3 regions of the Streptomyces sp. NPDC051064 genome follow, and region 3 is predicted to be linked to each of the others. Evidence: riboswitches for the same ligand, from Rfam matches in the RefSeq annotation. Region 3 holds a riboswitch; each other region holds the start of a gene.

Region 1 (3,265 bases), on a different contig from region 3:
GGGAACCCGGTAGGCCCGCCAGAGTTGGCGGGCGGGTACACCGGCCGGCCCCAGCAGCACGGTGACGGCGGTGAGGAGGATCAGTGCGGCTCCCGGCCAGGGCGGCAGCGAGATCGCCAGAATGGTGAGTCCCAGACCGAGTACGGCTTTGTCCACGGGATGGCGGCGGCGCCAGCGACTGCTGTGCGCCGCCGCGTCGATCGGCAGCACGAGTCTCAGTCCCCCCGGGCCGCGGGTTCCCCGGCGCCGGAGCCGTCCTGCTGCACGCTCGCGCGCAGCTCGCCCTGGCGGCGCCCGCGTCGCAGACCGAAGTAGTAGGCGAGGACGCCCGCGCCCAACGCGGCCTGGAGGGCGAACAGCGCCGACTCGATCTCGCCGGACGGTGGTTCGTACAGCGGGGAGAACCAGGGTTCGTATGCGGGATCGATCTCGGTGATCGCCGTCTCGGCCTGGGCGTCGGAGCCTGTGAACGGCTCCTTCTCGTCGTCGCCGAGGCCGAGGGCCAGCGGCAGGACGGCCAGCGCGGCCACGACGAGCAGCAGAAGGGTGTTGATCTTCGTGTTCCTGTTCATCGGGCCACCGCCTCGGTCTCGGCCGTCCTGGTCCGGTCCCGCCTGCCGGCGAGGAACACACCGAGCCGGGTCAGATCTCCCTTGCTGGACTGCACGAGGAGCCGCATGACCAGAACGGTCAGGAGCCCCTCGCTCACCGCCAGTGGGATCTGGGTGACCGCGAAGATGGAGCCGAACTTGCCGAGCGCGCCCAGGAAGCCGGTGCTCGGGTCCGGGAAGGCGAGCGCCAGCTGCACGCTCGTGACGCAGTACGTCGACAGGTCGGCGACGAACGCGCCGAAGAACACCCCCACCATCAGCGGCACGTCGTACCGGCGCAGCAGCCTGTAGACCGCGTACCCCGCCCAGGGCCCCACGATCGCCATCGAGAAGACGTTGGCACCCAGCGTGGTCAGCCCGCCGTGGGCGAGCAGGAGCGCTTGGAACAGCAGGATGATGGTGCCCAGGACCGCCATGATCGGCGGACGGAACAGGATGGCCCCCAGCCCCGTGCCCGTGGGATGCGAGCAGCTCCCGGTCACGGAGGGGATCTTCAATGCGGAAAGAACGAACGTGAAGGCCCCGGAAGCCCCCAGAAGCAGCGTGCTCTCGGGGTTCTCCCGGACTTCACGCGTGAGTGACCGGACTCCGTGGACGACGAACGGCGCGGACGCGACACCCCAGGCGATCGCGTGCGCCGGAGGCAGAAAACCCTCGGCAATGTGCATGACTCAGCAGACCCTCTCCAGCACCTCGTGGATGGTTGAAGTGCCTTGGCCGGTCTCCTGGCTTACGGGTACCACCGCCCGAACTCCGCCTTCCCGGGTCACAAGGACCCAGTGGCTGCCCGCGAGGGCCGGAGCCGGACTTCCCGATCACAGTGGCGAGGGCCGCACCGGCATCACACCGATTTCCCGTTCACCAAGGCGTGGCGACAGTAGTGCCAGGTGGGGGACGATGACAAGCGGGCCTGAGGTCACCGAGGGCCGCCACCGGCCCTGCCGGGCGGGGCCCGGTGGTCTCCCGCGCCGACGGCCGCGACGGACGGCGCGGGGGATCGCGGCGGCAACCGTCACGGTCCTCCGGCCTCGCGTCGCTCGTGCGTGGGGGCCAGGCACTCCCGCACGACGGTGACGCCGTCCGGCTCCTGGCCGTCCGGGTGGTCGACCGTCAGCGTGTCGTACATGCGGATGAGGCGGGGCTGCGCAGCCTGCCCAGGAGTCCGGCCTGCTCGGCGGGTCGGCGTACACCGCGGACGACAGCCCGCGCCGGCGCGCGCCTTCTACGGGCGGCGCCCCCAGGCGGAGACCAAGGGGGCCGTCGCCAGGTCGAGTCGTCCGGTGGCGACGTTGGACAGGTGGCGGTCGATGTCCTCGTCGGTCGCGATCCCCGCCGCCACGAGCCGGCCACGGATCTGCCGGACCGTCGCTGCCTCGAGAACGGTGCAGGCCGGCGAGGTGATCGGGAAGTAGGCATCCGCCTGTACGTCGTCGAGGCCGCCTTCGCGCAGCAGCCGGGGCAGTGTCCGGCCGTACGTGAGATCGGCACCGCGTGCGGCCATGAGCTCACGGAACCCGGAGCGCAGACGGTTGGCGAGCCGCTGCTCGGGGCCCGACTCGTCCGGGCACAGCAGAGGCTGCAGCCCCGGATCGGCATCCTCCAGGAGCAGCACACCACCCGGTCGCAGCGCCTGGATCATGCGGCGCAGCGCCTCCGCGCGGTCGACGACGTGCACCAGGACCAGCCGGGCGTGCACGAGGTCGAAGCCACCCGGCGGCGGAGGGTCGGCGGCGACGTCATGGCGCATGACCTCGACGACTTCGGAGGCGGCTTCGCGTGCCCAGGACACGTCGATGTCGGTGCAGACCACCTGCCCCGTTGCTCCGACCCGCTCGGCAAGACCCGCGGGCACGGAGGGGCCGCCCGCCCCGACCTCCCAGCACCGCATGCCCCGGGTGATGCCGATCCGGTCGACGTGCCGGAACGTCACCGGATCGAACAGCTCGGACAGCGCACCGAATCGGATGCCTGCCTCCGACTGCTGGTTGTCCAGCAGATACCCGTGGTCCGTGCTGTGATCGGCCATGCCCTGCGCCACCGTCTCTCTCCGTCCGTACACGAAGTCCACCACGCGGCGCCCGCTCCCCGCCAACCGGTCCGGGCGTCCTCCGGACCGCGCGGTGAGCCCCCGGCCCCGGGGGCCACGGGTCACAGGAGCCGCTTGCGCCCCCAGAGGATGACGAAGGTGGCGACGGCGGCGGCGACGGCGAGCATGATGCCGGCTCCGAGCCACTGCATCGTCTGCATCTGGGAGACGGGGAGGTAGTCCATGGACCAGCCGATGACGTGCTTGGACTCCAGGCAGGCGGTGTGCGCCCGGTCGTTCTCCACCTGGTCGAGGCAGGTGGTCCAGTCCAGGCGGTCTCCGGAGCCGGTGAGGAAGTAGGTGCCCTGTCCCTGCTGCTCCGCCTGGACAGGCAGCTCCGGCCGTACCGCACCGGGCCCGACGCCCTTGTCGGTGCTGACCGACATGATGTGTCCCAGGCTCCGCCAGAGTTCGTCCCAGACGAACCCGATCGCCACGACGATGCCGAGCGTGACCACCATCGACACCAGCGTGCGGCGCAGGAGCAGGCCGACCGCCACGCCCACGGTGAACGTGAGCAGGGCGTAGGCCACCGGTACGACCCCCGTGACACTGAAGAAGGAGGTCC
Region 2 (3,265 bases), on a different contig from region 3:
TGGCCGACGGCTCCGACCACGGGGTACGCCTCTTCCTGGTGCCGCTCACCGACGACGCGCAGGCGCTGCCCGGTATCCGGGTACGGCGGCTCCCGGCCCGGATGGGCAGCCCGGTGGACCACTGCCTGACCTCGTTCGACCGGCTCTTCGTGGCACGGGACGCCCTGCTGGGATCAGCCGAGGAGGGCGACGCGCCAGGGGAGTTCAGAACGGGACGGGGGGACAGGCGGCGGCGCTTCCTCACCTCGATCGGGCGGGTCACCCCCGGCCGGATCTCCATGAGCGCCTGCGCGGCGGGCTCGGCCCGCGCGACCCTGGCCGTCGCCGTACGCTACGGCGGCCACCGGATGATCTCCGGCTCACGGGGCGCCCCACCGGTGCCGGTGAACGCCCACCGGACGCACCACGGACCGCTCGCCTCGGCCATGGCCATGGTCTTCGCCATGAGCCTGCTGTACCGCAGGGCGCAGGAACGCTGGGAAGCCTGTACGGACGAGGACGCCCGGACGGACGCGGTACGTCTGGTCGATGTCGCCAAGGCGTGGATCACCTGGCGGGCCCGCGACGTCATCGTCGAGAGCCGTGAACGCTGCGGCGCGCAGGCGCTGCTGGAGAACAACGGCATGACCGAACTCGTCACGGGCGTGGAGGGGGCCATCACCGCGGAGGGCGACAACATCGCCCTGTACGCCAAGGCGGCGGCCGACATGCTGTTGGCCGCCGAGCCCGGCGGTGACGACGCCCCGGACCGGGCCCCGCACCCCGGTGACCTCGCCGACCCGTACTTCCTGGGCCGGCTCCTCGCCTCGGTCCAGGACATCTGGTTCGCCCGGGCCAGGGCCCGCGCGCTGCGGGCACCCGACGCCGACACCCTCGGCCGGTGGAACGCGGCCTCGGGTCCCGCAATGCGCGGGGTCGAGGCCTACGCGTACCGGCAGGCCGCCGAGGCCTACGCCGAGGCCCGCGCGACGCTGCCCGAGGGGGCGGCCAGGGACCGGCTCGGGGACCTGGAGCGGCTGTTCGCCCTCGAATGGGTGTCCCGCAACAGCGGTGACCTGCTGGCCGCCGGCCTCCTGAGCGCCGCTCAGGTGGACGCCCTGCCCGAGGCCGTCGAGGAGCTCCTCACGGCCGTCGCCGCGCACGCCCCGGAGCTGGCCGACTCCTTCGCGCTGCCCGAGGAACTGCTCGCCGACTGGCCGATCGCCGGACCCGGCTACGCGGACGCGTACGACGACCCCGGGGGCCCGTGGAACACCCGCCCGGCGGACGCCCGATGAGCGCCGGAGGCAAGGGGCGGGCCGTCCGCTGCCGCCTGGGCGAGCACCTGGAGATCCTGGGACTGCGCACCGTCCTGCTCGCCTACTGGGGCACCACGTCCGTGCTCGCCCGCCGCGGCGGGAAGCCGCAGGCCGATGGCGGCGAATCGGTTCACCCCAAGCGCTGACCCGCGCGACGGCCGGCCGGTACGGAGGGGGAGAAGCCCCCGCCGTACCGGCTACGGCCCCCGAGGCCGCCGGCGCGCCGCGTGATAGCTTGCAGGCGCCAGTCACACTCCACGTGGAGTCAGGGAATCCGGTGAGAATCCGGAGCTGACGCGCAGCGGTGAGGGGGACGGGCGGGGCCACAGCCACTGGAACACCCTCGGGTGCACCGGGAAGGCGCCTCGTCCGGACGAACCCGAGTCCGAAGACCTGCTGGCAACCGCTTCCGCACCGGGAGCGGAACTCCGTACGGGCTCCGCGCATGAGCCCAGAGAATGCCGAGGACTCCGTGCCGCTCATAGCCAGCACCGTACGCCGAACAGCCCTGCTCATCGCGGGACTTGTGTTTCTGACCGCCTGCGGCGGAGGCGGGAACACTCCCGACGGCGCAGCACGGGACGCCGCCGGCGACGGCTTTCCCGTGACGCTCAAGAACTGCGGCCGTACGGTGACCGTCGACGCGGCACCGCGTCACGCCGTCTCCCTCAACCAGGGATCGACGGAGATCCTGCTCTCCCTGGGCCTCGCCGACAGGCTGGCCGCCACCGCGACCTGGACGGACCCGGTGATGAAGGGCCTGGAGAAGGACGAATCCACGGTGAAGCGCCTCGCCGAGAACCAGCCCTCCTCCGAGAAGGTCCTCGCCGAGGAACCCGACTTCGTCAGCGCCTCGTTCGAGTCCACCCTCGGCAAAGGCGGGGTGGCGTCCCGCGACCAGTTCGAGGAGCTCGGCGTACCGACGTACCTCGCACCCTCCGACTGCGCGGGCAAGGACAACACCGGCAGCAGCGACGGCTCACGCTCCAAGCCCCTGACCATGGACCGCGTCTACGGCGAAGTACGCGACCTGGCCAAGGTGTTCGGCGTCCCGGAACGGGGCGAGAAGCTGGTGAAGAGCCTCCGTGGCCGCATCGAGAGGGCGACCGCGGACATCGACGCGTCCGGCACCACGATGCTCTACTGGTTCGCCAACTCCGAGGCCCCGTACCTGGCCGGGTGCTGCGGCGCCCCCGGCATCATCACCGAGGAGCTCGGCGCGGAGAACGTCTTCGACGACACGCACGAGGAATGGCCCCAGGTCAACTGGGAGACGGTCGCCGACCGGAACCCCGACGTGCTGGTCATCGGGGACCTGACCCGGAAGTCGCAGACGGCCGAGAGCGCAGCGAAGAAGATCGAGTTCCTGGAGTCCAACCCCGCCACGAAGAACATGGACGCCGTCCGGCACAAGCGGTACGTCCTGCTGAGCGGCCAGGCGATGAATCCGACCATCCGGACCGTGGAGGGCGTGGAGCGCGTCGCCGCCGGGCTGCGCTCGTTCGGGCTCGCGGGGTGACGAGGAGCGAACGCGCCCCGGACGTACGGGTGGAGCAGCCGCCCGCGGTCCGGACGGCCCCCGGAGTCCGGGTCCTGCGCGACGGCGTCCTGTGGAGCGCCGGGGTCGCCCTGCTCGTCCTGTCCGTCGCGGTCGCCGTCACGATCGGACCCGCCCGTATCTCCGTCCCGGACGTCTGGTCCGCGGTGGCCTCGCACCTCGGCCTGGGAGACGGGCGGCTGACCCCGATCCGGGACGGCATCATCTGGAACCTGCGCATGCCCCGCACCCTGCTCGCCGCGGTGTGCGGGGCCGGGCTCGCGGTGTGCGGCACCGTGATGCAGTCGCTGCTGCGCAACCCGCTGGCGGACCCCTTCGTCCTCGGCGTCTCCTCCGGGGCGTCCACCGGGGCGGTCGTGGTCGTCGTCCTGGGTGTCGGCGGGGGAGCGGTGTCGGTCTCCGGCGGTGC
Region 3 (3,265 bases):
ACGGCACCAACGACGCGCAGAAGACCATGGGCATCATCACCCTGGCCCTGGTCACCGGTGGCGTCCTCTCTCCCGGCTCCAACCCGCCGGTCTGGGTCATCGCCTCCGCGGGTATCGCCATCGCGATGGGCACCTACCTCGGCGGCTGGCGCATCATCCGCACCATGGGCAGCGGCCTCACCGACCTGCGTCCGCCGCAGGGCTTCGCGGCCCAGACGAGCGCGGCCACGGTCATCCTGGCCTCCTCGCACCTCGGCTTCTCCCTCTCCACCACGCAGTCCTGCTCCGGTGCCGTCATGGGCGCGGGTCTCGGACGCAAGGGAGGCGTGGTCCGCTGGTCCACCGCCACCCGGATGTTCGTCGCCTGGGGCCTGACCCTGCCGGCCGCCGGTCTGATGGGCGCGGGCGCCGAGTTCCTGACCAAGCAGGGGCCCTGGGGCGTCGGGGTGGTCGCCGTCCTCCTCGTCGCGGGCTCCGGAGCCATCTGGCTGCTGTCGCGCCGCAAGCCGGTCGACCACACCAACGTGAACGCGGAGGCCGAGCCCGCGGGCGTCGTCACCACCGCCGTCTCCGCGGTCAGCCCGCCGCCCGCCGGTGCCGTCGTACCGGAGCTCAAGACCACCATCTCGGCCCCGGCCACGACGGCCGGAACCCCGGCCGACCCGGCCACGGTGTAAGGACGAATCCGCATGAACATCGACTGGGCAGCTCTCGCGTCCGTCTTCGGCGTCAGCCTCGTGGTCACCGTCGCACTGGTCGGCCTCTTCACCCTCGGCATCACGGGCATGGCCAGGCAGACGTCGGCCGCGCAGGGCGGCGGCGGTGCCAACGGCCTGGTGCGCACCGGCGCGTACGCCTGCTTCGGGCTGTGCGCGGCGGCGGTCGCGTACGGGATCTATCTGATCGTCGCCTGACCGCTCCCACGCGGACTCCCGCCCGGGCCGGACACACCACGTGTGTCCGGCCCGGTGTGCGTCTGAGCACATTGAAGCCTCGCAGGTCAACGGCAGGTTGACGGGCGTTCACGGGGCATGGTGGACTGCCGGAGCCATTTACGGCGACAGGAGAGGAAGCCGGTGCGAATCCGGCGCGGTCCCGCCACTGTCACCGGGGAGCAGCCTCCACACGGAAGTCACGGCCCGCCACCGCGGGCTGGAAGGCCGGAGGAACTGCGGATCCGGAAGCCAGGAGACTCTCGTCGCCGGTCACGTCGAACCAGGGCGCGGACCCTGAGTGAGGACATACGCCATGTCTGGCTGCCCTGCGTCGGTCGCTTCACCCCCCGTCACGAAGGTCCTCCGAGGCGCGACGGCCGGCTGAGCGGTGCGAGCCGACCGCATCTTCGCGTACGGAGCCGCCGCCGGCCTGATCGGCGACCTGCTGTTCGGTGATCCCCGGCGTGGCCACCCCGTCGCCGCCTTCGGGCGTGCAGCGGCGGGCGCCGAGCGCCGCCTGTGGCGCGACCACCGCGGCTGGGGCGTCCTGCACACGCTCGTCTGTGCCGGGGGCGCCACGGGCGCCGCCGTCCTGGCCGCGCGTGCCGCCCGGAACCGTCCCGCCGCCGCCGTGGCGCTGACCGCGGCCGCCACCTGGTCCGTCGTCGGGGGCACCTCGCTGGGGCGCGAGGCCCGCGCCATCGGCGGGGCGCTGGCCGCCGGGGACATCGAGCTGGCCCGGGAGCGGCTGCCGCATCTGTGCGGCCGCGACCCGCAGTCGCTGGACGGGCAGCAGATCGCCCGCGCCGTGGTGGAGTCCGTCGCCGAGAACACCTCCGACGCCGTCGTGGGAGCCCTCGTGTGGGGCGCGCTCGGAGGAGTGCCCGGGCTGGTGGCCTTCCGGGCCGTCAACACGCTCGACGCCATGGTCGGGCACAAGTCGCCCCGCTACCGGCGCTACGGCTGGGCGTCGGCCCGGCTCGACGACGCCGCCGGCTGGCCCGGGGCCCGGCTCACCGCCGTGCTCGCCGTGGCCGCCGGGGGGCGCCCGCGCGAGGCGGTCCGGGCCTGGCGGGCGGACGCGGGCAGGCATCCCAGCCCCAACGCGGGCCCGGTGGAGGCCTCGTTCGCGGGGGCGCTGGGCGTACGGCTCGGCGGCACCCTCGCGTACGGCGGGCGGGTCGAGCACCGGCCGGTGCTCAACGGCGAGGCCGGCCGGGATGTGCGGGTCACGGACATCGAACGCGCGGTGCGGCTGTCGCGCCGGGTGAGTGTGCTGGCCCTCGCCGTGTGCGCGGCGGGGCGGCTGGCCATGGGACGGAGAGTCGGATGAGCGGCGGGCTGCTGGTCGCGGGGACCACCTCGGACGCGGGCAAGAGCGTCGTCACGGCAGGGATCTGCCGGTGGCTGGTGCGCCGGGGGGTGAAGGTCGCGCCGTTCAAGGCGCAGAACATGTCGCTGAACTCGTTCGTCACCCGGGAGGGGGCGGAGATCGGCCGCGCCCAGGCGATGCAGGCGCAGGCCGCCCGGGTGGAGCCGTCCGCGCTGATGAACCCGGTGCTGCTCAAGCCCGGCGGCGACCGGTCGAGCCAGGTCGTCCTGATGGGGAAGCCGGTCGGCGAGATGAGTGCGCGCGGCTACCACGGCGGTCGCCAGGAGGCGCTGCTGGGGACGGTCGTGGACTGTCTGGAGCAGCTGCGGGGCACGTATGACGCCGTGATCTGCGAGGGGGCGGGCAGTCCTGCCGAGATCAATCTGCGGCGGACGGACATCGTGAACATGGGCATCGCCCGGGCCGCGCGCTTTCCGGTGCTGGTGGTCGGCGACATCGACCGGGGCGGTGTGTTCGCCTCGTTCTTCGGCACGACGGCGCTGCTGAGCCCCGAGGACCAGTCGCTGGTCGCGGGATACCTCGTCAACAAGTTCCGCGGTGACGTGTCGCTGCTGGAGCCCGGTCTCGACATGCTGCTCGGGCTCACGGGGCGGCGGACGTACGGGGTGCTGCCGTACGCCCACGGGCTGGGCATCGACGAGGAGGACGGGCTGCGCGTCTCGATGCGCGGCACCGTGCGGGAGTCGGTCGTGGCGCCGCCGCACGGCGAGGACGTGCTGCGGGTCGCGGTGTGCGCGGTGCCGCTGATGTCGAACTTCACCGATGTGGACGCGCTGGCGGCCGAGCCGGGTGTGGTGGTGCGGTTCGTGGACCGGGCGGAGGAGCTCGTCGACGCGGACCTCGTGATCGTGCCCGGGACGCGGGGCACCGTGAAGGCGCTGGCGTGGCTGCGCGAGCGGGGGCTGGCCGACGCCCTGCTGCGGCGGGCTGCGGAGGG

The links. Region 3 has a riboswitch for cobalamin ahead of ACIBCU_RS00300 (cobalamin biosynthesis protein). Riboswitches for the same ligand answer to the same signal wherever they lie in the genome.
Region 1: it holds a riboswitch for cobalamin, as region 3 does, so the genes downstream of both, ACIBCU_RS33085 (energy-coupling factor ABC transporter permease) here and ACIBCU_RS00300 (cobalamin biosynthesis protein) in region 3, are expected to answer to the same signal.
Region 2: it holds a riboswitch for cobalamin, as region 3 does, so the genes downstream of both, ACIBCU_RS30100 (ABC transporter substrate-binding protein) here and ACIBCU_RS00300 (cobalamin biosynthesis protein) in region 3, are expected to answer to the same signal.

What each region holds. Positions count from the first base shown of each region.
Region 1 covers NZ_JBITFK010000011.1:140,152-143,416, forward strand. The annotation lists gene cbiQ (cobalt ECF transporter T component CbiQ) at 1-210, opposite strand, end outside; gene ACIBCU_RS33080 (energy-coupling factor ABC transporter substrate-binding protein) at 216-572, opposite strand; gene ACIBCU_RS33085 (energy-coupling factor ABC transporter permease) at 569-1,279, opposite strand; cobalamin riboswitch at 1,309-1,514, opposite strand; gene ACIBCU_RS33090 (methyltransferase domain-containing protein) at 1,834-2,637, opposite strand; gene ACIBCU_RS33095 (ABC transporter permease) at 2,760-3,265, opposite strand, start outside.
Region 2 covers NZ_JBITFK010000009.1:280,031-283,295, reverse strand. The annotation lists gene ACIBCU_RS30110 (acyl-CoA dehydrogenase) at 1-1,277, shown strand, start outside; gene ACIBCU_RS30105 (hypothetical protein) at 1,274-1,444, shown strand; cobalamin riboswitch at 1,527-1,714, shown strand; gene ACIBCU_RS30100 (ABC transporter substrate-binding protein) at 1,744-2,817, shown strand; gene ACIBCU_RS30095 (FecCD family ABC transporter permease) at 2,814-3,265, shown strand, end outside.
Region 3 covers NZ_JBITFK010000001.1:52,192-55,456, forward strand. The annotation lists gene ACIBCU_RS00290 (inorganic phosphate transporter) at 1-677, shown strand, start outside; gene ACIBCU_RS00295 (hypothetical protein) at 690-914, shown strand; cobalamin riboswitch at 1,066-1,195, shown strand; gene ACIBCU_RS00300 (cobalamin biosynthesis protein) at 1,324-2,268, shown strand; gene ACIBCU_RS00305 (cobyric acid synthase) at 2,265-3,265, shown strand, end outside.